Regions from separate parts of the Klebsiella quasipneumoniae subsp. quasipneumoniae genome, predicted to be linked through region 1. Evidence: predicted binding sites of a transcription regulator. Region 1 holds the regulator's gene; each other region holds the start of a gene.
The links. Region 1 encodes Fur, which represses iron uptake genes when iron is present. Its sites were predicted from a motif close to ATAATAATGAGAACNACTATCAA; they were not measured.
Positions count from the first base shown of each region.

Region 1 (6,157 bases):
CGATAAAATCCGTGGGCAAATTTTCCATACGGCAGGGTTAAGAACAGGGCCATCACCACCCCGAGGTGGATGGCGAGCAGGACGCCCATCCACGAAGTATCCCGCCCCGCCAGCAGCGCCAGGCCGGTGAAGCTGGTCAGCAGCAGCAGCAGAATAAATCCGCGATCCATCGGTTTCTGCCGCGCGTCGCCGTGCAGCGGCGAGCGGCGCAGGTTCAGCCACAGCAGGCCCGCCGGGCCGACCAGCAGGCCGATGCCGCCGAGGGTACCGAGCAGCACCGGCAGGCTGAAGAACGGGTAGGGGGCTTCCTGGCCGGCGATATAGTGATAGCCCGTGGCCACCACGGTGGCGGCGAAACAGAGCATAAAGCCGTAGAAGGTGCAGTGGTGGAAACGGCGGCGCAGCAGGGTGAAGGCGTCATCGGCTTCGTTGCAGCCTTTCCCGTGGCCGCCGTCGAGATATTTCAGCGTCAGCGCATCATGGGATGCCTTCGCAATATCAATCGGTTGCGGCTGGCCCGGGGAGATCTCGCGCCAGAAGCGGATCACCCCGCTCATCAGTAAGCCAATCGCCAGCACAAAGACCGAACCAAACATCCACGCCAGCAGGTTATGGGGGAATATCTGGTAGAAGTCGCCCGCCAGCGGCGGATGGCGCAGCGAGCCTTTGAGCCCCATCGCCAGCAGCAGAAAGACAATCAGGCCGCCGACCAGCGCCAGCACGGTGGTCATGCCGGCCCGGCGGTACAGGCTGCCAAAGGCGGCGGGCTGGGCGTAGTGTTGATAGGTCTCGAGCCGGACTTCGGCCATCGCCTTCGGCACGTTAATGGCGAACTCGTGCGGTGGCGCATACTGGCAGGCATGCAGGCAAGCGCCGCAGTTATGGCACAGGTTAGCCAGATAGTTGATATCCGCCTTGCCAAAGGCCAGGCGCTGGGTCATCGCCGGGAACACGGCGCAAAACCCTTCGCAGTAGCGGCAGGCGTTACACACCTGCATCACCCGTTCGACTTCCGCCTCCGGCTCGGTGATGATCTGCGCGTCAATGATCAGCTTTTCAAGCGACTTCATGGTGTTTCTCCTGCTGCGCCGCCCGGGCGGCTTGCTGGCCGGCGATGCGGCCGAAGGTGGTGCCGATCGACATCCCGACGCCGGCGGTGTAGCCCTTGCCCAGCACGTTGCCGGCCATCATTTCCCCGGCGACGAACAGATTACGGCTAGGTTGACCGGCGAAATGGACGGCGGCGGTGTCGTCGACGTAGAGCCCGAGGTAGGTGAAGGTGATCCCCGGCCGCAGGGCGTAGCCGTAGTAAGGCGGCGTATCGATGGGGCGCGCCCAGTGGGTTTTCGCCGGCGTGAGGCCAGAGGTCGCGCAGTTATCCAGGCGGGTGTGATCGAACTGGCCCGGCGCGCAGGCGGCATTATAGTCGGCGATGGTTTGCGCTAACCGTTCGCCGTCCAGCCCCAGCTGGCGAGCCAGTTCCTCGATGGTATTGGCCTGAGCGCCGGGAAAGACGGGGGGCATAAAGTGGCCGATGGCTTTGCTGTCGATGATCGAGTAGCCGATCTGTCCAGGCTGGTGGGCGACCAGTCGGCCCCAGATGGCGTAGCGTTTAGGCCAGAAATCTTCCCCCTCATCATAAAAGCGCACGGCATCGCGGTTGACCACCACCCCCAGCGAAACGCAGTCGACGCGGGTGCAGATCCCGCCGTCATAGAGCGGCGCCCGGGCGTCAATGGCGACGCAGTGGGACTGGGAAGGATCGCCGATGATATCGGCCCCGGCGTCGATCATAAACTTGAGCAGCACCCCCTGGTTGAAGCGCGTGCCGCGGATGAGAAAGTTATCGGCGGGCCATTCGCCGCGGTCATTTTGCCCCCAGGCCTCGCGCAGCCACTCGCGGTTGGATTCAAATCCGCCGGCGGCGAGGACGCAGCTTCTCGCGACAATCCGTTCCTCGCCCGCCAGCGCGGCGACAAATTCACCGTTGCGCAGTTCCAGAGCCTGCACCGGCGTGTTGTAGCGGATCTGCACCCCCATCCGCTCTGCGCTGCGGTAATAGGCATTGACCAGCGCTTTGCCGCCGCCCATAAAAAAGGCGTTGGTGCGGGCCACGTGCAGGGCGCCGGAGAGCGGCGGCTGAAAGTTAACCCCGTGCTGACGCATCCAGTCCCGGCACTGTGACGAGGTGCGGATCACCAGCCGGGCCAGCGCTTCGTTGGTGTTCCCTTCGGTGACGCGCAGCAGATCCTGCCAGTACTCCTCTTCCGGATAGCTGTCGACCAGCACGTCCTGCGGCGCATCGTGCATACAGCGCAGGTTACGCGTGTGCTGCGAATTGCCGCCTCGCCACTCCCGCGGCGCCGCCTCCAGCAGCAGCACCGAGGCGCCGGCTTCCCGGGCGGTTAAGGCGGCGCATAGCGCGGCATTGCCGCCGCCAATGACCAGTACATCCACCATTATCGGCTCCCTTACAATTTAATGGATTGTTAAATTTGTAATGGGAATGTAGGCGGTAACGGCGACGGGGCGCTATGGCGTAACGCTAAAGAGGGGTTTAGTTAACGTAAAGGGTGGCGCCTGGCCAGCGATCGGACTCCACCAGCTGGCGCATGACTTTGCTTAGTATGACCCGTGCCGCAAGGCCTGCCGGGGTGAGCTCATCATCCGACAGGCTGACCAGAAAGTTGGGGCGGCTGAGGACCGGATTAGCGATGCCGATCACCCTCAGCGCCTGATGGTCGAGATGGGAAATAGCGGCCCCGGGCTGCAGAGTGGCGCCCAGTCCGCTGCGCACGGCCTGCATCAGCAGGGCCAGACCGTCAATGTCCGCCACCACCTCAACGCTGAGGCTGTGCTGCTGGCAAACCGCCTCCAGCCTGCCGCGCAGGCCGTGGCCCTGGCTTGGCATAATCAGCGGCAGGGTGGTGAGCTGGTCAGGGGAAACAGGGTCATCCGGCAGCGAGGCCAACAGCGCATGGGTGCCAATCAGGAACAGGCGCTCTTCGAGCACCGGTCTGGCGCTCCAGCGCAGGATCTTCTCCTGCTGGAAGACGATGGCTAAATCCAGCTGGCGGGTGTTGATCATCCGCTCCAGATTCCCGGAGAGGCTTTCCACCAGGTGCAGGCGGACGTCGGGGTAGCTCTCGCGCATCGCGTTGATGAACGGTACGCCAAGAACGGAGGCGGTGCTGGGGGCCATGCCGACGCTGACGTGGCCCGACAGCCGCGCCTCGCGGGCGGCGAGGATGGCATCATCGGCATGACGCAGCGCCAGCTGCGCCTGTGAGTAGAAAGCGAGGCCCGCGCTGGTGGGCGTCACGCCGCGAGAGGTTCGCTGCAGGAGGCGAATGGACAGCTCATTTTCCAGACGCGCGATCTGCTGGCTGAGCGCCGAGACGCCGATATTCAGATCGAGCGCGGCGCGGCCCATGCTGCCGGTTTCAACAATGCGCGTAAAATAGCGTAGCTGGCGAAGTTCCATATCAACTCTCCGGACAAAGCGGGGACTCGCGAGGGTCGCCGCCGGGACGTGAGCGGGAAGCGCGGCAGAAGCGCCCATAAAAAAGCCAACCGGCTGGTTGGCTTTTCAGAGCAGGCGAAGCAGGGAATTACTTTTCCACTGCGTCGTGGGCGTGTTCGTCCTCGCGGCAATCACCTTCCGCACAGTGACCGTACAGATACAGACTGTGGTTGGTCAGGCGGATGCCGTGACGGGAAGCGATTTCACGCTGGCGCGCTTCGATAGAGTCATCACTGAATTCGATCACTTTGCCGCAGTCGAGGCAGATCAGGTGATCGTGGTGATGCTGCTGGGTCAGTTCGAAAACGGATTTACCGCCTTCAAAATTATGACGAGTCACGATACCGGCGTCATCAAACTGGTTGAGGACGCGGTAAACGGTCGCCAGACCAATCTCTTCGCCCATGTCGATCAGGCGTTTATATAAGTCTTCCGCACTGACATGATGGTTATCCGGTTCCTGCAGCACTTCAAGGATTTTCAGTCGAGGAAGTGTGACTTTCAGGCCAGCCTTCTTTAATGCGGTATTGTTGTCAGTCATGCGGAATCTGTCCTGTTGCTAAACGATCTACTTCCTTCAACGGAAGTCATACAGAAATTAACCCGACGTAATGCGTCTCATTATAGAACTGCCACTGGTAAATGAAAACTGCAAGCATCGGGCCTGGTTTGCTGTCAAAAACGAGGCACCAGCTACAAACTGCGTCACGTGCCTCGTAGAATCAGAGGACATTGTACAGATATGTGATTAAAAGTTAAAAACTTGTAGCTATTAGTTTGATTGCTTTTGTCTATTAATACGACGCAACTCAACGATTGCGCCGCTTAATTATCAGGCGTTTTTGATTTCTTCGAGGTGCAGCTCTTCAGCCACCTGCTTCACCCACTTCTCAACGCGCTCGTTGGTCAGTTCCGGCTGACGGTCTTCATCAATGGCGAGGCCGACGAAGTGGTCGTCATCCGCCAGGCCTTTGGAGGCCTCGAAGTGATAGCCGGCAGTCGGCCAGTGGCCAACGATGGTCGCGCCGCGCGGCTCAATGATGTCGCGGATGGTGCCCAGCGCATCGCAGAAGTACTCTGCGTAGTCTTCCTGGTCGCCGCAGCCGAACAGCGCCACCAGCTTGCCGTTAAAGTCGATCTCTTCCAGCGTCGGGAAGAAGTCGTCCCAGTCACACTGGGCTTCACCGTAGTACCAGGTCGGGATGCCGAGCAGCAGGATGTCGTGGGCTTCCAGATCTTCTTTGCTGCTTTTGGCAATGTCGTGAACATCAGCAACATCTTTACCAAGCTGCTTTTGAATCATTTTTGCAATATTTTCGGTGTTGCCGGTGTCGCTGCCAAAAAAGATGCCGATGATTGCCATGAGTAAAATAACCTCTTGAAACTTAAATGATGTGGTAGGGACGCGATGCCCACAGATAACGGCAATCATAGCAGAACAGGCAAGGACGCGGAAACAGCAATCACGCCCGACTGCACACTCTGCTACATGAATGCGGATTTTTCGCGGAAAGTTAGACTTTTCCCTGGCTGCGCAGGGCGGTTAATTGCGTCATCAGCATCTCTTCGATGAGATCGCTGCGGCTCATATTACGCGCTTCCGCCAGTTCGTTAAGGGCATCGACCGCGTCGGCGTTGAGCTTTAGCTCCACGCGCTTCAGCCCGCGCACTTTATCGCGTTTCAGCTGATTACGTTTGTTGATGCGCAGTTGTTCATCGCGCGACAGCGGATTGGTTTTTGGTCTTCCCGGGCGACGCTCGTTTGCGAACAAATCTAATGTCGTACGGTCCGTTTGTTCTTTTGCCATGATTCTGAGTGACTTCGGGGAAACAAGCTGCCGGGCTCTAGCCGGCGCAGATAGCGCGCCATCATACATCAGGCGAACGGCTGCGCCAACGACCGCGGGCATTCTGCGGCGCGGTCGGGCATATTTTAGCCAATCAGGCGCCAATGCTCGTGAGATAGCGGCGGATCGCGCGCAACACCGCTTCGGGTTTCTCGGCATGGACCCAGTGTCCGGCGCCGGCGATGACGTGGGCCCGGGCCTGCGGGAACTGGGCCAGCAGCGCGTCGCGGTAGGCGTCGGTCACGTAGGGTGAGTTGCCGCCGGGAATAAACTGCGTCGGGTGCGGCCAGGCCGGTATGGTTTCCCAGCCGACGATATGCGGGTACTGGTCCCACAGCACCGGGACGTTGAAGCGCCAGTCGCCGTCGACGAAAGATTTCAGCAGGAACTGAATCACTCCCTCTTCCTGCAGATGCTCGCGCATCACCTGCGCCGCCTGCTGGCGGGTGCTGGCGGCGGATTCGCTGACGGCGCGGATAGCGGCGAAGATCTCATCATGGCGGCGAACATGATAATCCACCGGGGCGATATCGATCGCCACCAGACCGTTGATGCGCTCCGGCGCCAGGGCGGTCAGCGCCATCACCGCTTTGCCGCCCATCGAATGGCCGATAAAGGTGGCGCGCTCAATCTGGTGCGCGTCGAGCGTATCGCGCAGATCCTGCGCCATCGCGGGGTAGGTCATCTCTGGCGACCGCGGCGACAAACCGTGGTTGCGCATATCGACCTGCAGAATATCGTGGTCGGCGACCAGGTCGCGGGCGAGGATGCCCAGGTTGTCCAGGCT
Region 1 is NZ_CP084876.1:3,721,616-3,727,772, reverse strand. It holds gene tcuB (tricarballylate utilization 4Fe-4S protein TcuB) at 1-1,070, opposite strand, end outside; gene tcuA (FAD-dependent tricarballylate dehydrogenase TcuA) at 1,057-2,460, opposite strand; gene tcuR (tricarballylate utilization LysR family transcriptional regulator TcuR) at 2,558-3,484, opposite strand; gene fur (ferric iron uptake transcriptional regulator) at 3,612-4,064, opposite strand; gene fldA (flavodoxin FldA) at 4,356-4,886, opposite strand; gene ybfE (LexA regulated protein) at 5,038-5,331, opposite strand; gene ybfF (esterase) at 5,465-6,157, opposite strand, start outside.

Region 2 (6,157 bases), 1.6 Mb from region 1:
TTAATGGAGCATTTCCATGGGGCATTCCCTCTGCTGTTATGCAGCGGATTCAGCATTATCGCTTTCTGGTTTGTTGGCCGTTTTCTGCCGGAAACCAAGGGTGTTTCGCTGGAACATATCGAACCGTTAATGCTTTCAAAATCCCGTCGGTTTGGCGGCGAGCAGGAGATGCTCGTCACGCCAAAATCTGTTTCGCAAAAATAATTAACCAATACCCTATATCTAAGGAGAATGAGATGTCAGTTAAAAACATTGTACGCATCGGTCTTATTGGCGCAGGTCGTATGGGCAGTTTTCATGGTGAAACTGTTGCTCAACGTGTACCAGGCGCAACTCTGATTGCCGTTGCCGATCCGGTTCCGGGCGCAGCAGAAAAATTAGCCGCCAGACTGGGAGCAAAAAAATCGTATACGGATCCGCAAGATCTGCTGAACGATCCTGAAATCGATGCCGTTGTGATCGCTTCTCCGGCACGTACCCACGCTGAACTGGTCGTCGCCGCAGCCAAAGCGGGTAAAGGTGTATTTTGTGAGAAGCCAATGGCAGTCACCCTGGAAGATGCAGATAAAGCCATTAATGCGGCTAAAACAGCCGGAGTTGCTCTACAGGTAGGTTTCAACCGTCGATTTGCTAGTGGTTTTGCTACAGCGTATGAAGAGATAAAAGCGGGTAAAATTGGCGTACCACAACTGTTGCGTTCAACGACTCGCGACCCCGGTCTGGGGGATCCAACGCCAATCCCGCACTGGACCATTTTCCTTGAAACACTGATCCACGATTTTGACATCCTGCTGCACCTTAATCCGGGCGCGAAACCCACCCGTGTTTATGCGGTTGCCGATGCATTAGTGCGGCCCGATTTTAAAGATCGTGGCCTGCTGGACACCGCAGTCGTGAATATTTGCTTCGACAATGGTGCGTTCGCCACTGCTGAAGCTAACTTCCAGGCAGTGTATGGCTATGACGTTCGTGGTGAGGTTTTCGGTAGTAAAGGTATGTTACAGGCAGGAAATATCAATGTGAACAACTGCGTGCGTTACACCGCTGACGGTATCTCTATTGACACAGCACGTCGTGATACTGACCTACTTCATGATGCCTATGTTGCAGAAGTGACCGACTTCGTACATTGCGTTGCAACGGGCGCCACGCCGAAAGCATCCGGTGAAGATGCACGTAATGCATTGGAAGTCGCGCTGGCATGTATCGCATCTGTTCAACAGTCTCAGCCGATTAAGCTCTAAGGATTAAAATATGTCTACTTACTCACTGTCGGTCTGCGCTGAAATGGTATTCCTTGATCTGCCATTCATTGAGCGCGTTGAACGCATTCACGCTATGGGATTTGGCGTGGAGATTTGGGACTGGACCCAAAAAGATATTGATGCGCTGGTGAAAACCGGTGCCCGCTTTACCTCAATGACAGGCTACATCTCTGGCAACCTGACCGATGATGAAGCAATTGATCACCTGCTTTCCAGCGCCAGTCAGTCACTCGAGGCCGCTCGCCGCCTTGGCTGCCCGTCTCTCAACTTGCACGGCACAGGACTGAACAATGTTGGTCTCCCGGTGAAACCAGTTGAAATTGTAACGGGTGAAATGTGGCTGAAAGCGAAAAAGACGCTGGATGCCCTTGCAGCTATGGGGGAGAAAACAGGCAAGGTATTCACTTTGGAAAACCTGAATACCGCCGTTGATCATCCGGGAACACCTTTCGCTAAAGCAGAGGATACTATGGCCCTGGTGAGCGCAGTGAACAGCCCATACCTGAAAATGAATCTGGATATTTATCACGCGCAGATCGGTGAAGGTAACCTGGTCGAGCTTATCCGCAAATGTGAGAAACATATCGGTGAAATTCAGGTTGCCGATGTTCCGGGCCGTAAAGAGCCGGGTACCGGTGAGATCAACTATAAGGCTGTAGCCCGCGCATTGAAAGGGATTAACTATCAAGGCGTGGTCGCGATGGAAGGTTGGGCATCGGGTGATTCCGTCGTCGCACTTGAAGCCTTCCGCGAAGCGTTCACGCTATAAGAGTTAACATCCTTAAGCGCTCATTTTGCATCGTTTCTAAGCTAAGGAAGCGATGCATTTATTGTAAAGGATAGAATGATGAACGTATCAACACGTATTCATGTTGGCGTTAGCCCGCTCTCCTGGACTAACGATGTACTCGAAGATCTCGGTGGCGACATCCCACTGGAAACCTGTCTGGCAGAAGCGGCGGTGGCTGGCTACAAAGGAATTGAACTTGGCCGAAAGTTTCCGCGATCCATCGACACACTTGAGCCATTACTGAATCAAGCTAAGCTGAAGCTTGCCTCTGGTTGGTATAATGGCCTGATGGCTGAACGAAGTTTTGAGGATGAGTTAGCAGCGGTACACGATCATGCCATGTTATTGAAATCACTGGGTGCAAAAGTCATGGTATATGGTGAGTGCGGCGCAATGCCCGGACTCACGCCACTCGATGAGCCCCTGTCGAAATCTCCTGCCTTAGGACATATTAATCTGCCTCAGTACGCAGAAAAAGTGAATAAGTTGGCCGTCTCTTTATTGAAGAACTATGGTTTACGTCTGGCTTATCATCACCATTTGATGATGGTTGTTGAAACCGACGATGAGCTGAAAGCCTTCCTGAAAGCGACTCATGACTTAGTCGGCATCGTCCTGGACTGTGGGCATGCAACCGCGGCAGGCGTAGATATCGAATGGGTACTTGAAAAGTATGGCAACCGTGTGGCACATGTCCATCTAAAAGATGTACGTGGTGAAGTACTCGATAACGTCATTAACAATAACCTGAGCTTCAATGATGCAGTAAGAGCCGGTCTTTTTACTGTGCCAGGCGAGGGGATAGTTAATTACGCTCCGGTTATTCATTTTCTTAAAAACTCAATCTACGAAGGCTGGATTATCATAGAAGCCGAACAGGATCCTGAAAAAGCACCACCTTTAGAGACAGTAAAAAAAGCGCGCGCATGGGTTAAAAGCGAGCTGGGTATTTAGCATTTGAACAGGTTTGCTGTAGGTTTTTGGCGCTCGTTGAGCGCCTTTTTTGACCTTTGGCCACACCCACCCGTATTTCATTATGTTGAACCGACTAGTTTGTAATAACGATCCCACTGGCCCGGAGGCTGCGACGGGTTGAATTAATTGATTCCAGAAAACGCTTACGACTGTCGCTCAGATCTCGGGAAAGTAATGCTGCCGCTTTATCTGTTTCCTGATCCCTGAGGGCGCTAACAATCTCTACGTTCTCTTTCCAGGCTGGGTTAGTGGGCTCTTTATCCTACCATCCTGGCGCGTAACCCCATTGGACCAGATCGAGGTGCAGCTGTTCATCGCGTTCGTTCACGAGCAAAACTTTAGTCCCCGGCACCACGTTGTAACGCCCAATCGGCTCAGGTCGTATGCAATGTCGCGCTCGGCTTCATCCGCCAGGTATGCAAGATATTCTTCACGGGTTTGTGATTGAGCAAAGCGTCCGCGCATGGTTACCTCCAGTCTTCAGACTGAAAGTATAGATGTTGGAATAGAGTCGGACAGTACAGCAGTGGTTTATGACGGAATCACATCCCCGGTAGAAAAAAAGTGGGCGTCAATCAGGCTGTTTTTCGGGGCATAACGGGGGCAGCAGAGTTGATGGGGACACATTTGGGGACACCAGAATGTCCATTCACGGCCTTGATCGTCCGTCTGTGTAATAGTGTAACTCATTGAATATCCGCTAAGTCACTGAAAGGCGGTTATTTTCATCTCCTATCTCATAAATCGGTATTTTCGATGCATCTTTGCCATTGCGTGCGGTAACAGAACAATATCAGAATAACATATTATAAATCATATGATTAGGTTCGACTTGCGTACCCTGATAATCCCCGGGCAAGGGTCTATGCTTATAAAAAGCGCTAAATGAGGCAATACCCCTGCTGGAGAAGGGTTGAAGTGATAATCATTATCACTAACATGGCGGTATGCCTTGATGGCGCCAACCTGGAGGTCTATCGATGGAAGTACAAGCAGGAACCTTTAATCCCGCCGATTTCAGCTGGCAGGGACTGACCATGACGCCGGCCGCTGCCGCGCATATTCGCGATCTGATGCGCAAGCAGCCTGACAAAAAGGGGCTACGGCTGGGTATCAAAACCAGCGGCTGCGCCGGTTTTGGCTATGTGCTCGAAATGATTGCCGAGCCGGCGCCCGACGATCTGCTCTTTGAATCTGAAGGGGCGAAGCTGTTTGCGCCGCTGCAGGCGATGCCGTTCATTGACGGCACGGAGCTGGATTACGTCCGGGAAGGTTTAAATGAAATCTTTAAATTTCATAACCCGAAAGCGCAGCACGAGTGCGGCTGCGGCGAAAGTTTTGGGGTGCAGGCGGAGTAACTATGTCGCGTAATACTGAAGCAACAGACGATGTCAAAACCTGGACCGGCGGCCCGCTCAATTATAAAGAGGGCTTTTTCACTCGCCTGCAGACCGATGAGCTGGCCAAAGGCATTAATGAAGAGGTGGTTCGCGCCATCTCCGCCCGCCGCAATGAACCGCAGTGGATGCTGGAGTTCCGGCTCAATGCCTACCGGGCGTGGCTGGAGATGGAAGAGCCGCACTGGCTGAAGGCGCATTACGATAAGCTGAATTATCAGGATTACAGCTACTATTCCGCCCCCTCCTGCGGCAACTGCGATGAGACCTGCGCCTCCGAGCCCGGCGCGGTGCAGCAGACCGGGGCCAACACCTTCCTGACCAGCGAGGTGGAAGAAGCCTTTAACCAGCTGGGCGTGCCGGTGCGCGAAGGGCGCGAGGTGGCGGTGGACGCGATATTCGACTCGGTGTCGGTGGCGACCACCTACCGTGAAAAGCTGGCGGAGCAGGGGATCATCTTCTGCTCTTTCGGCGAGGCGATCCACGACCATCCGGAACTGGTGAAAAAGTATCTGGGGACCGTGGTGCCGGGCAATGACAACTTCTTTGCCGCGCTGAACGCCGCGGTGGCTTCGGATGGCACCTTTATCTATGTGCCGAAGGGCGTCCGCTGTCCGATGGAGCTGTCGACCTATTTCCGCATCAACGCCGAAAAGACCGGCCAGTTCGAACGCACCATTCTGGTGGCCGATGAAGGCAGCTACGTCAGCTACATTGAGGGCTGCTCGGCGCCGGTGCGCGACAGCTATCAGCTGCACGCCGCGGTGGTGGAAGTCATCATCCATAAAGACGCGGAAGTGAAATACTCCACGGTGCAGAACTGGTTCCCGGGGGATAACAACACCGGCGGGATCCTCAACTTTGTCACCAAGCGCGCCCTGTGCGAAGGGGAGAACAGCAAAATGTCATGGACCCAGTCGGAAACCGGCTCGGCCATCACCTGGAAATACCCCAGCTGCATCCTGCGCGGCGATAACTCGATCGGTGAATTCTTTTCGGTGGCGCTGACCAGCGGCCATCAGCAGGCGGACACCGGCACCAAAATGGTCCATATCGGCAAGAACACCCGCTCGACCATCATCTCGAAAGGGATCTCCGCCGGACACAGCCAGAACAGCTATCGCGGGCTGGTCAAAATCATGCCGACCGCGACTAACGCCCGCAACTTCACCCAGTGCGATTCGATGCTGATCGGCCCGGACTGCGGGGCGCATACCTTCCCGTATGTGGAATGTCGCAACAACAGCGCCCAGCTGGAGCACGAAGCGACCACCTCGCGGATCGGTGAGGACCAGCTGTTCTACTGCCTGCAGCGCGGGATCAGCGAAGATGATGCCATCTCGATGATCGTCAACGGCTTCTGTAAAGACGTCTTCTCCGAACTGCCGCTGGAGTTCGCCGTCGAAGCGCAAAAATTGCTGGCCATTAGCCTTGAGCATAGCGTCGGCTGATAACTAAGGAAAAGAGATGTTAAGTATTCAAGATTTACACGTCGCCGTCGAAGATAAAGCGATCCTGCGCGGGCTGAACCTTGAGGTGCGTCCGGGGGAGGTCCACGCCATTATGGGGCCGAACGGCTCGGGGAAAAGTACGCTTTCGGCCACCCTGGCCGGGCGCGAAGATTACGAGGTCACCGGCGGCAGCGTCGAATTTAAGGGCAAAAACCTGTTGGAGCTCGCCCCGGAAGATCGCGCCGGGGAAGGCATCTTTATGGCCTTCCAGTATCCGGT
Region 2 is NZ_CP084876.1:2,143,416-2,149,572, forward strand. It holds gene LGM20_RS10365 (sugar porter family MFS transporter) at 1-204, shown strand, start outside; gene LGM20_RS10370 (Gfo/Idh/MocA family oxidoreductase) at 237-1,244, shown strand; gene LGM20_RS10375 (TIM barrel protein) at 1,255-2,034, shown strand; gene iolE (myo-inosose-2 dehydratase) at 2,113-3,009, shown strand; partial or broken gene LGM20_RS10385 (SOS response-associated peptidase family protein) at 3,296-3,495, opposite strand; gene sufA (Fe-S cluster assembly scaffold SufA) at 4,011-4,388, shown strand; gene sufB (Fe-S cluster assembly protein SufB) at 4,391-5,878, shown strand; gene sufC (Fe-S cluster assembly ATPase SufC) at 5,895-6,157, shown strand, end outside.
Region 2: the regulator Fur is predicted to act here: its motif matches at 3,949-3,971, upstream of sufA (Fe-S cluster assembly scaffold SufA).

Region 3 (6,157 bases), 1.3 Mb from region 1:
CAGGGCGGCGGCGCACCGGCAGGTGGCGGCCAGCAGCAGGGCGGTTGGGGTCAGCCTCAGCAGCCGCAGGGCGGCAACCAGTTCAGCGGCGGCGCGCAGTCCCGTCCGCAGCAGCAGGCTCCGGCAGCGCCTTCCAACGAACCGCCGATGGACTTCGACGACGATATCCCGTTCTAAGGCTTGCCTTAGACGCAATATCCGCGTAGTTAAAACAGAAAGCCCCGGTTTCGACGGGGCTTTTTTTATGATTATTCCACCGCCGCCTCAGGAGTCGTTTTGACCACTGATCGCGGATCGCGAGCGCTTCAGGCTGCGGGCACCTGAGCGGTTGCGGGCGTCGCCACGCCTGGCTGCGGTGCGGCGGGCTGTGTCGCTGGCCTCTGCCGCGGCGCGGCCGTCGCTTTCTGTTTGCGGGCCATGTCATCGACGATCAGCCGATAGGCGATGTAATACTTATAGATATTGCTGACGTAGGTCACCGTTTCCGCGCCGATTTTTTCTGCCGCCAGATTTTCGACATTACCGAACCAGACGTTTGGATCAAACCCGCGCTGTTTGGTCATGGTGCGCAGGCGGGCGATACGCGCTGGACCGGCGTTGTAGGAAGCAAAGGTAAATAGCGCTTTATCCAGCCGGGTCATGGGCTCATCAGCATAGTATCGATCTATCATCCAGCGCATATATTTCACGCCAGCATGAATGTTGGGATCCAGCTGTTTAATATCACCCACCTTCAGCTCTCTTCCGGTGCTGGGCATCACCTGCATCACCCCGACGGCGCCGACGTGGCTTCGAACCGACTGGTTCAGCCGCGACTCCTGGTATCCCTGGGCCGCCATCAGCAGCCAGTCGACATCGTAGCGATCGCCATATTTGCGGAAGACGTCCACCATGGCGAGGAACTTGCGCCGTTCCTGACTCGCTGCGGCATTTTTGACATATTTAGCGTTTTTCAGGTAACGCAGCAGGAGAGTATTGCCCAGCGTGGTGCCCTGACGATTCTTTTTCACAAAGTTGTTCAGCAGCGCCAGCAGCTGCGGACTGTCCTGGCGTACCGCCCACGCAATGTTGCCGCCGTCGCGCAGCACCACGTTGTCATGGACCTGGATTTTCGGAAACACCTGTTTCCAGAAAACAGCTTTATGCTGATCGACGACGATCAACGGCACCAGCCCGGCGTTGAGCATTTCCAGCAGATCTTCATCCTCCAGCGCTTCCGGCGCCGCTTCCAGGGTAACCGGCGGTCTTGACTCACTGGCAAATCGGGCGTTCAGCGCTTGCAGACTGTCGTAATAGCTGGAGGAGCGGCGAACAAAGACCGTTTGACCGGAAAGCTGCTCCAGGCTGTCGACCTTTGGCGACGCCGGGCCGGAGATCAGCAACTCTTTGACGCCGCTGTAGAGCGGCTGAGCGAAAGCGGCCTGGGCTTCCCGCGACGGAGTGATGGTCAGGTTGGCGGCGACGATATCCCCTTTACCTTCATTGAGCGCGGTGAAGAGATTATCCCGGCTGACCGGCACGAAAACGATATGTAGCTTCAGGTGGCGCTGTTTCAGCTTTTTATCCCTGGCCAGCTGTTTATTCAGATCGTTTTCCAGCGCCATGAAAATGTCGTGCGTCGCTCCGCGTTGGGTTCCCTTATCAATAAAAAAGAAGGTCTTGCTGTAGGTGGTTAATACCCGGATGGTGCGCCGATCAAGCATGCCAGGCAGATCGCCTTTCCACGGCTGCAGCATGTCGTCGATATGGATCGACAGCGTGTTATCTTCGGTTGCCACCGGCGGCGCTTTTTCCGCCTCCGCCGCAAGCAGGATAGGGGCGAATAACAGCGTCGCGAGGCAGGTGAGCCAGGCGATAAACAGGCGTGATAGCAAGTTGGCGTTCATGGAGGAACACTCCGCAGGGGGATGTGTTTATTTTAGCAGAACGGCCGCCGTTAGCCGGGCACGACAAGGGCGTAAAAAACATAACGATGCTGACAAATCATTTTCTCCCATTTTATCGCTTACTATTAATGTGCTTTTATCTTTACTTTAACTATGGAGATAATATGGCGGAAATGTGTTTTTTTAATGATAAATAGAAAGTAATGATAATGTTTTTATTTTATGCTTCCTCATCTGTTTTGTATTAACCTTTTGATTATTAGTGTTTATTTTATTTTTATCCGATATTGATTATTATCACCTTGATAATGAATCTCATTTTTATTACCGTAGCACAGCACATTACTCTTATTATTCGCTGTCTGGATTACGCTATCAAAGAATAGCGCGAAGCGCTTTTTCTCTAATGATGAAACAGGGCACTTAATTTTATTATGCCTCATGCTGTTTTCTTCTTCCCATGACTATCGGGAAGGGGCTGACCTACGCCAAAATCTGGCGAGGCGCTGAGGCGAGTATTTTATCCCCTTGTTTTTTCAATTGGGGAAGGCGTTATGCCCGACAGCAACAGAAAACAGGGCATATTCTATGAAATACACGTCTCACTTCCCGCTGGGGATCGTCATTCCTTTGCTCGCCTGTAGCGTGCAGCTGCAGGCGGCAGAGAATATTACTGAACAATCGACTCGTGACGAGAGCACCCCAACGGCCGAAAACCAGGAGGAAACGATGGTGGTGACCGCTGCCAGGCAGAACCTGCAGGCGCCGGGCGTGTCGACCATTACCGCAGAGGAGATTCGCAAACATCCCCCCGCCCGCGATGTGTCGGAGTTAATTCGCACGCAACCCGGGGTCAACCTGACCGGTAACTCCACTAGCGGTCAGCGCGGCAACAACCGGCAAATTGATATCCGTGGCATGGGGCCAGAGAATACGCTGGTGCTGGTCGATGGAAAACCGGTCACCAGCCGTAACTCGGTACGATATGGCTGGCGCGGCGATCGTGATTCCCGTGGCGATACCAACTGGGTGCCGGCAGAGATGATCGATCATATCGATGTGATCCGCGGCCCGGCGGCGGCGCGCTATGGTAATGGCGCGATGGGCGGGGTCGTCAACATCGTAACCAAACCGACCACGCCTGAATGGCATGGGTCGTGGAATACCTATATCAATGCTCCGCAGCACCGTAAAGAAGGGTCGACGAAACGTACCAACTTTAGCCTCAATGGTCCGCTGTCAGACAGTGTTAGCTTCAATCTCTGGGGTAATCTGAGTAAAACCCAGGCCGATGCTCAGGACATTAACGCCGGGCATGAAGCTGAGCGTACCGGTTCCTACGCGGGCTCTTATCCAGCCGGACGTGAAGGGGTAGTGAACAAAGATATTCACAGTAAGCTGCGCTGGGAATTCGCCCCGATGCAGGCCCTGGAGTTTGAGGCCGGCTACAGCCGCCAGGGCAACCTCTATGCCGGCGACACACAAAACACCAATACCAGTACGCTGGTGAAGAGTATGTACGGGAAAGAGACTAACCGTCTCTACCGGCAAACTTATGGCGTGACATGGACCGGCGGCTGGGATAATGGCGTGACCAGCAACAGCTATGCCCAGTACGAACACACCCGCAACTCGCGAATGAATGAAGGGCTGGCGGGCGGTACGGAAGGGATCTTCTCCAGTAGCGAGTTTTCAGATATCGATCTGGCCGATGTTCTGCTACATAGCGAAGTGAATATTCCGTTTACGCTGGGGGTCGATCAGAATCTGACGCTGGGCACCGAATGGAACCAGCAGCGGATGAAAGACGGCGTGTCGACAGCCCAGGCGCTCTCTTACGGGGCGATCGACGGTGTATCGGCTACCGATCGTAGCCCGTACTCCAGCGCTGAGATTTTCTCGCTGTTTACCGAAGATAATATGGCGCTAACGGACAGTACCATGCTGACACCCGCTCTGCGCTTCGATCACCACAGCATCGTCGGTAATAACTGGAGCCCGTCGCTGAATCTGTCCCAGGAACTGACGGATGACTGGACGCTTAAGCTGGGCATTGCCCGCGCTTACAAGGCGCCTAACCTCTACCAGTTGAACCCGAACTATATTCTCTACAGCAATGGTCAAGGCTGTTACGCCAGTAGTTCCGCCTGCTATCTGATGGGAAATAGCGACCTGAAAGCGGAGACCAGCGTCAATAAAGAGATCGGTATTGAGTACAAGCATGATGGCTATCAGGCGGGAATTACCTGGTTCCGTAACGACTATCACAACAAGATTGAGTCAGGGTATGCGGCGGTGGGCACTGCCAGCAACGGTACCACCAATATCTATCAGTGGGAAAACGTACCAAAAGCGTTAGTGGAAGGCCTGGAAGGAACGCTGAATCTTCCAGTGGGGGAGACGATTAACTGGAGCAATAACCTGACATGGATGCTGCAGAGCAAGAATAAGACGACAGGCGACCGGCTGTCAGTGATCCCGCAGTTTACCCTGAACTCGACTTTGAGCTGGCAGGTTCGTGAAGATCTCTCTCTGCAGAGCACCTTTACCTGGTATGGCCGTCAGAAACCAAAACGCTTTAATTATAAGGGCGAGGCGGTCAGCGGCAGCGAACTAAACGAAGTCAGCCCATACAGCATTGTCGGCCTCAGCGCGACCTGGGATGTGAACAAAAATCTGAGCTTCACCAGTGGGATAGATAACCTGTTTGATATCCGCCACTATCGGGCAGGGAATGCGCAAACGACTGGAAACGCGACGACGGGGGCTTACCTTTATGGTGCGGGTGCTGAGACCTATAACGAGTCGGGGCGAACCTTCTTTATGAGCGTAAATACTCATTTCTAATGGTGCTGAGGAGAATGAAACCGGGTGCAGCGCGGCCCGGTTTTTTTATTTCAGATGAGAGCGGCGGAGACAATTATAAATGGTGACAAAATCTTCACGCCCTCTACATTATTAGCTCAAAATATCCTTTTATACTGATTTCCGTCGCGCAAGGTCGTTGATCCCGACCGGGCTCGATAATAGCATCCTGCTATTTCCCTTCTGCAATACCCCCTGTCCCCCTTCCATTCCCAACCGCAGCGATGCGGAGGAGGGGGACCTTCCTTATTTTTGTCGCGTGACCCGGTGACGATATTGGGTGGGTGTGAGCGCATGATATTTTTTGAAGGTACGATTAAACGCACTGAGATCGTCATAACCAACCATAATACAAATATCGACAATACGGTAACCAGGCGTCGTCAGCAATAAACGGCGACAGAGCGACATACGCTGTTGGCGGATATACTCCATCGGCGAACGATCAAAATAATAACGGAAGAGCCGAAATAAATGCCAGGGAGAATAACCAGAAATATCGCTCAGATCGTCGACGGTTAGTTTCTTATCCAGATTATTATCGATCCAAAGGATCAGGTCGTTTAGTACCGATTGCTGGAGCGTTTTGCTACGCATGATTGAGGCCAATCCCAAAAACGAATGGCTCCTCAATGAGGAGCCCCGGGTTTATTGAACGGTGAGCTCGCCGCGGCGAACCTGATAATTTTTTTGGTTATCAGGGCCAATATAGTCGCTGGCGGGTTTTGCCACCTGCAGATAACCAAACGCGGTTGATTGCTCTGCATGATAATTTTCGCCGTCATTCACGTCGCCGCGCCCGTTATAACGGGCAATCGCTGGGAAGGGATACACCGGACGCGTTGCGATAACGGCTGGAGTGGCGTCAGCGTAAGGCTGACTGATTTTCTGCACGCCGTGAAACTGCGTTTGCGCATCTGGTTTTTCTGTCATCGGCGGCAGCCTGGCGGCGGCTGACGCCCGTTTTCCGGCCATAAGCTCTTGCGGCGCGATGCCTTCCTCGGTCCAGCGCATCAGCGGGGTAAGGAGATCAATTTGATCGTAACCTTCGCCATTACCGCAATGTGCTACCCCAGGCAGCAGGAATAACCGCAGGAAGGTATCCGTTGCGGCATGGCCCATCTCTGCTTCTACGCCGCGGTAATAGGCGATAGAAAAGGCTGGGCTGACGGAGTCATCGGCCAGACCGTGCCACAGGATAAGCTTGCCGCCGCGCTGTTGATAGGCATGAAGATTGGTATTTGCCGCGTTATAGAGCGGTGCCAGTTGAGCGACGGCGTCAAAATTCTGCTGATTAAGTGGGAAATCCCGCATCGAATGGATCTTCTGTTTTCCTCCCGGCAGGAGCACGGATTGCAGAGCCGGTAGTACCATCATTTCCGACATTGAGTGGCCGGTCGGCATCT
Region 3 is NZ_CP084876.1:4,978,729-4,984,885, reverse strand. It holds gene ssb1 (single-stranded DNA-binding protein SSB1) at 1-177, shown strand, start outside; gene LGM20_RS23865 (MltF family protein) at 306-1,886, opposite strand; gene LGM20_RS23860 (TonB-dependent siderophore receptor) at 2,475-4,733, shown strand; gene LGM20_RS23855 (helix-turn-helix transcriptional regulator) at 4,998-5,366, opposite strand; gene LGM20_RS23850 (tannase/feruloyl esterase family alpha/beta hydrolase) at 5,400-6,157, opposite strand, start outside.
Region 3: the regulator Fur is predicted to act here: its motif matches at 2,189-2,211, upstream of LGM20_RS23860 (TonB-dependent siderophore receptor).

Region 4 (6,157 bases), 400 kb from region 1:
CGCGCTGTCATGGCTCGCCGGATTAGCGGTGCCGTCTTTGAAACCCAGCAGGTTGATGGGGGTCTCTTTGCCTTTGCTGCGCGCCGCGCTATCGGAGATAAACCCTTCCCGCTTCCAGCGCACGCTGAGCAAATCCGGCGTATGTTTGATGACATCGCGCAGGGCGTGGATCACCGTATCCTGAGTATTGGCGCAGATCTGCAGCAGCAGGTCGCCATGGCACAGGGCGGCATCCAGCGAATCATTGGGGAAGCGAGTCATCGGCTGCAGTTTTCTCGGCACTTTATCCGCGAGACCAAAGCGCTCATCAAACAGCGAATGGCCGACCGAGACGGTGATGGTCAGGTTATCCGGGGCAATCCACGGCCCTAAGATGCCGGAATCCATCGGCGGCAGCCGGGGATTAGGCGTATCCGGCGCCGGGCCGCCGTGGGTTAAAAAGGCGATACGCTGGGTCAGCAGCCGGAACAGACGCTCGAGGTCGGCTTTATCTGACGCCAGCACGTCGAACGCCACCAGCATCATCGAGGCCTGCTGCGGCGTCAGAATGCCCGCCTGATGCCGGCCGTAGAATGGCTGTTTTTCCTGACGCGCGTCGGGTGCGAGCGTCCCGGGGGAACTTTCCGCTTTTGCCGCATGTGCCACCGGGCAGCCGCCGGTGATGGCCAGCGCGCCGCCAAGCGCGCCGATCCCTTTCAGTAAGCGACGACGTGACGGCTCGTTCACGTCGTGTGGTTTCTGTTGTGCCATCGACTTAGTCCAGACCCAGGATCCCGCGCAGCTGAGCCAGATCTTCCGCCAGGGTGGTGATCGGCCCTTTCAGCGCATTACGGTCAGCGGTGGTCAGCTTATCGTAAGTTTCGAAACCGTCTTTGGTGCGGTATTTGCTGAGGATACTGTCCACTTTCTTAAAGTTGGCGTCCACTTTCGCCAGCAGCGCGCTGTTCTCTTTTTGCAGCTGCGGGCGCAGCAGGTCGACAATTTTCTGGGCACCGTCAATATTGGCCTGGAAGTCCCACAGGTCGGTATGGCTGTAGCGATCTTCTTCACCGCTGATCTTGCTGGCCGCGACTTCTTCAATTAATCCTGCCGCACCGCCCACGACTTTTGACGGCGGGAACGCCAGCTCGCTGATGCGTTTTTGCAGCTCCAGCACATCGCTGTTCAGCTGATCGGCATATTTTTCCATGCCCTTGACGCTGTTATCGCCAAACAGCGCCTTTTCCAGACGGTGGAAACCGGTGAATTTCGGATCTTCCGCTTTTTTCTCGAAATCGTCTTCGCGGGCGTCGATGCTGCCGTCAAGGTCAGAGAACAGCTCGGCGATCGGCTCGATGCGCTCGTAATGCTGGCGCGTCGGGGCGTACAGCGCTTTCGCTTTCTCGATATCGCCCGCTTTCACCGCGTCGGTAAAGGCTTTGGTGCCGCTGACCAGCTGCGCGGTTTCCGCCGTCACATAGGCTTTGTAAGCGGTGATCGCTTCGCCGAGGCTCAGCACCGCATCGGCTTTCGCCGCGTCTTTGGTGGCGGCGCCGGTGACGATCAGTTTGCCTTTCGGGTTGGTGAGCAGGCCGCAGGTCATGTCATATTCGCCCGGCTGCAGGTTCGCGGTGAGCTTCTGGGTAAAGCCCGGCGCGATGTTCTCACGCTCTTCCACCACCATGACCCCTTTCAGAATCTCCCACTCCAGCGCTTTCTGGCTGTGGTTCTGAATAATAAACTGGGTTTTACCCGCGTTAACGGTCACCTGCATCGGCTCGCACTGTTTATCGTTGACGGTGACTTTGACCTGCGGGATATCCGCAGCCTGAGCACCGAATGCAGAGCAGAGCAGCGCGGCCACGGTCACCCGCAGCGCATTACGGCGAAAATGAATCATCATGATCATCCCTTTCGGTAAGTAGAGTGTCGCTTATAAGCTCGCAGCGCCCGGTCAGGCAGCCCGCGAGGCAGTCGTATTATTTCGCGGCGGCAGCGCAAACAGCACCAGCGCCGGGATCAGATAAAGCAGATAAACAGCCACTTCGCTGACGCTTGGCGTCTCCTGGTAGCCGAAGATCCCTTCCAGCAGCGTGCCGAACAGCGTATGCGTCGACAGCACAGCGCTCAGATCGAAGGCGGTCTCCTGGAACAGGTTCCACAGGCCCGCCTCGTGGAAGGCGCGGATCGCCCCCGCGGCCAGGCCAGCGGCCACCAGCAGGATAAACAGGCTGGTCCATTTGAAGAACACGCCGAGGTTGAGACAGATACCGCCCCAGTAGAGCAGGAAGCCCAGCACGATAGCCGTGGCCAGCCCCAGCAGCGCCCCCAGCGGCGGCCAGATGCCGACATCCTGCTGGAATGCCGCCAGCAGAAAGAAGACCGACTCCAGCCCCTCACGGGCGACCGCGAAAAAGACCATCATCACCAGCGCCCAGCCATGGTGATTGCCGCGCTGTAGCGCCTTGTCCACGGCCTGCTCCAGCTGCTGCTTGACGTTGCGTGAGACATTGCGCATCCAGAAGACCATCCACGTCAGGATCACCACTGCGATGACCGCGACGATCCCTTCGAACAGCTCCTGTTCACGCTGAGGAAATTCACCGGTGGTTTCGTTGATAAAAATGCCTAAGCCAAGACACAGCGCCGCCGCAAGGATCACGCCAATCCACATCACGCCAATCCAGTTGCCGCGCTGGGTGCGTTTCAGATAGCTGGCGATCAGGCTGACAATCAGCGCCGCCTCCAGGCCTTCGCGTAACATAATGAGAAATGGGACAAACATGCCAATACCCTTAAATGTAAAGCACCGTCAACGAATGCAAAAACAGGTAATATTTATGATAGTGATTATCATTACAATACTCAGAAACACAAGCAAAATGTGCAGAGAATGATGATCAGTTGTAAATAAATCGCTGGCAAATAATGACTTATGAAAATATTCGCCTGTTATGAGGGAAAAGAATAAGCAAAGGATTTTTTACGTCAGATATTTACCCGTCGCAGCGGCTATGGCTAAATGGCGGCCTTATTGACCTGCGAAAAGAACAACATGACTGCATTTTTTCATTTCCTGCTGGCGCTGGCGGTGATCCTCGCCCTGGCCTGGCTTGTCAGCTATGACAGACAAAAAATCCGTATTCGTTATATTCTCCAGTTGATTATTATCGAAATAGCGCTCGCTTTCTTTTTCCTGCACGCCGAAAGCGGCCTGTGGCTGGTGAAAAATATCTCCGGCTTTTTTGCTTCGCTATTAGGCTTTGCCGCCGAAGGGACCAATTTCGTCTTTGGCGGCATGAGCGAAAAAGGCTTAGCCTTTATTTTCCTTGGCGTCCTGTGTCCGATTGTGTTTATTTCCGCGCTGATTGGTATTCTCCAGCACTGGCGGATCCTGCCGATTTTTATTCGCGTCATTGGCACCCTGCTGTCGAAGGTCAACGGCATGGGTAAGCTGGAATCTTTTAACGCCGTCAGCTCACTGATCCTCGGCCAGTCAGAAAACTTCATCGCCTACAAAGGCGTGCTGGGCGACCTCTCCTCGCGGCGTCTGTTCACCATGGCGGCGACGGCCATGTCGACCGTATCGCTGTCGATCGTCGGCGCCTATATGACCATGCTGGACGCCAAATACGTCGTCGCGGCGCTGATCCTGAATATGTTCAGCACCTTTATCGTGCTGTCGGTGATTAACCCGACGCGGCCGGGCAGCGAGCAGGAAATAAAGCTGGAGAAGCTGCATGAATCGCAGAGTTTCTTTGAAATGCTCGGGGAATATATTCTGGCCGGCTTTAAGGTGGCGATGATTATTCTGGCGATGCTGATCGGCTTTATCGCGCTGATCAGCGCCATTAACGCGCTGTTCGCTACCCTGTTTGGCCTCAGCTTCCAGCAGATCCTCGGCTACGTCTTCTATCCGCTGGCCTGGCTTGTCGGCATTCCGCTGAGCGATGCGCTGAACGCCGGCAGCATCATGGCCACCAAGCTGGTCGCTAACGAATTTGTGGCGATGATTGAGCTGCAAAAGATTGCCGCCAGCATGACGCCGCGCGGGCTCGGCATTCTCTCGGTCTTTCTGGTATCGTTTGCCAACTTTGCCTCGATCGGCATTATCGCCGGGGCGATCAAAGGCCTGAATGAACCGCAGGGCAATATTGTCTCCCGCTTCGGCCTGCGGCTGGTGTATAGCGCCACGCTGGTGAGCCTGCTTTCGGCCAGCTTCGCCGGGCTGGTGCTGTAAGACAAACGGCGGGGCTGTCCCCGCCGTTAACTCAAAACTGTACGCAGACCGGCTGGTCGACACGCATCACCGACTCCTGCGCGAACCGTGATTTATAGCCCTGGCGCAGCGCCTCAATACCGGCCTCGCTCTGCGCGTCGTTGCCATGGATCACCATCAGCGCCTTACTCTGCTCCCGCACCACCTGTCCATTCTGGCCCAGCCACTGGCCGCGAGCGTCAAACACCGTCAGCCCGTCGCGAAAACGCGGCGTGACGTCGCGGTCGACAAACTGTTGCCACTCATCAGGGGTGATGTCTTTCCCCGCCGGGCGGCTCAGGCCGAAGTAAAGCGTGGTTTGCACCATGGACTGATCCGCCGGGCAGGCGCCGGGCTTCGGCGCGCTGGTCGACGAACTTCCACCCGCCGCGCAGCCGCTGAGTAACCCTGCCAGCACCAGCGCCATTGCACCCTGTCTGAACGTCATCTTTGCTATCCTCATTGTTATTAGTCAGGAAATATCAGCGGATTTTCAAATAATTAGCAAGGGTTATAATATTCCGGCCCGGCAACAGGCAAAAAAAAGCCCGCCAGCGGCGGGCTCGTGAACATCAGTTGATCTTACTCAGCCGTGGCGCGTACCGGCGGCGGCGTATGGTAGTGGGCATCCGCTTCGGCGAAGCGCTGCTGCATGCTGGCCGACGGCGCTTTATCCAGCAGGCTAAAGACCACGATCCCGATGCTGCCGAAGACAAAGCCCGGAATAATTTCATACAGGCCCAGCCAGCCAAACTGCTTCCAGACGATCACGGTCAGGGCGCCAATCACCATCCCGGCCAGCGCGCCGTTACGGGTCATGCGCGACCACATCACCGAGAACAGCACCACCGGACCAAAGGCGGCGCCGAAGCCGGCCCAGGCATAGCTCACCAGACCCAGCACGCGGTTTTCCGGATTGGCCGCCAGGGCAATCGCCACCAGGGCAACCACCAGCACCATCATCCGGCCCATCCACACCAGCTCTTTCTGACCGGCGTTTTTACGCAGGAAGGCTTTATACAGGTCTTCGGTAATCGCGCTGGAGCAGACCAGCAGCTGACAGCTCAGAGTGGACATCACCGCCGCCAGAATCGCCGACAGCAGGATCCCGGCAATCCATGGGTTAAACAGGATTTGCGCCAGTTCGATAAACACGCGCTCGGCGTTCTGGTTAACCGCGCCCGCCAGGCTCGGGTTGCTATTGAAGTAGGCGATACCAAAGAAGCCGACGGCCACCGCCCCGGCGAGGCAGAGGATCATCCAGGTCATACTAATGCGACGCGCGTGGACGATGCTGTGGTGCGAATCCGCCGCCATAAAGCGCGCCAGAATATGCGGCTGACCGAAATAACCCAGCCCCCAGCCCATCAGCGAAATAATCGCCACGAAATTCAGCCCTTTCAGCATGTCGATATTTTCGATGCTCTTTTGCTTAATGACTTCCAGCGAATCGCCAAAGCCGCCGACGGAAATAATCACGATCACTGGGGTGAGGATCAGCGCGAAAATCATCAGGCTGGCCTGCACGGTATCCGTCCAGCTGACGGCGAGGAAGCCGCCGACAAAGGTATAGATAATCGTCGCCGCCGCGCCGGCCCACAGCGCGGTTTCATAACTCATGCCGAAGGTGCTTTCAAACAGACGCGCCCCCGCCACAATTCCCGAGGCGCAATAGATGGTAAAGAACAGCAGAATAACCAGCGCTGAAATAATTCTCAGCACCCGGCTTTTATCTTCAAAACGGCCGGTAAAATAATCGGGCAGCGTCAGGGCGTTATTATTCACCTCGGTATGCACGCGCAGGCGCCCGGCTACCAGCTTCCAGTTAACCCACGCCCCCAGCGTTAAGCCGATGGCGATCCAGCTTTCGGAAATCCCGGAGAGGAAAATGGCGCCCGGCAGGCCCATCAGCAGCCAGCC
Region 4 is NZ_CP084876.1:3,322,652-3,328,808, forward strand. It holds gene efeB (iron uptake transporter deferrochelatase/peroxidase subunit) at 1-750, opposite strand, end outside; gene efeO (iron uptake system protein EfeO) at 755-1,882, opposite strand; gene efeU (iron uptake transporter permease EfeU) at 1,934-2,764, opposite strand; gene LGM20_RS16250 (NupC/NupG family nucleoside CNT transporter) at 3,035-4,219, shown strand; gene LGM20_RS16255 (DUF3574 domain-containing protein) at 4,251-4,685, opposite strand; gene putP (sodium/proline symporter PutP) at 4,820-6,157, opposite strand, start outside.
Region 4: the regulator Fur is predicted to act here: its motif matches at 2,820-2,842, upstream of efeU (iron uptake transporter permease EfeU).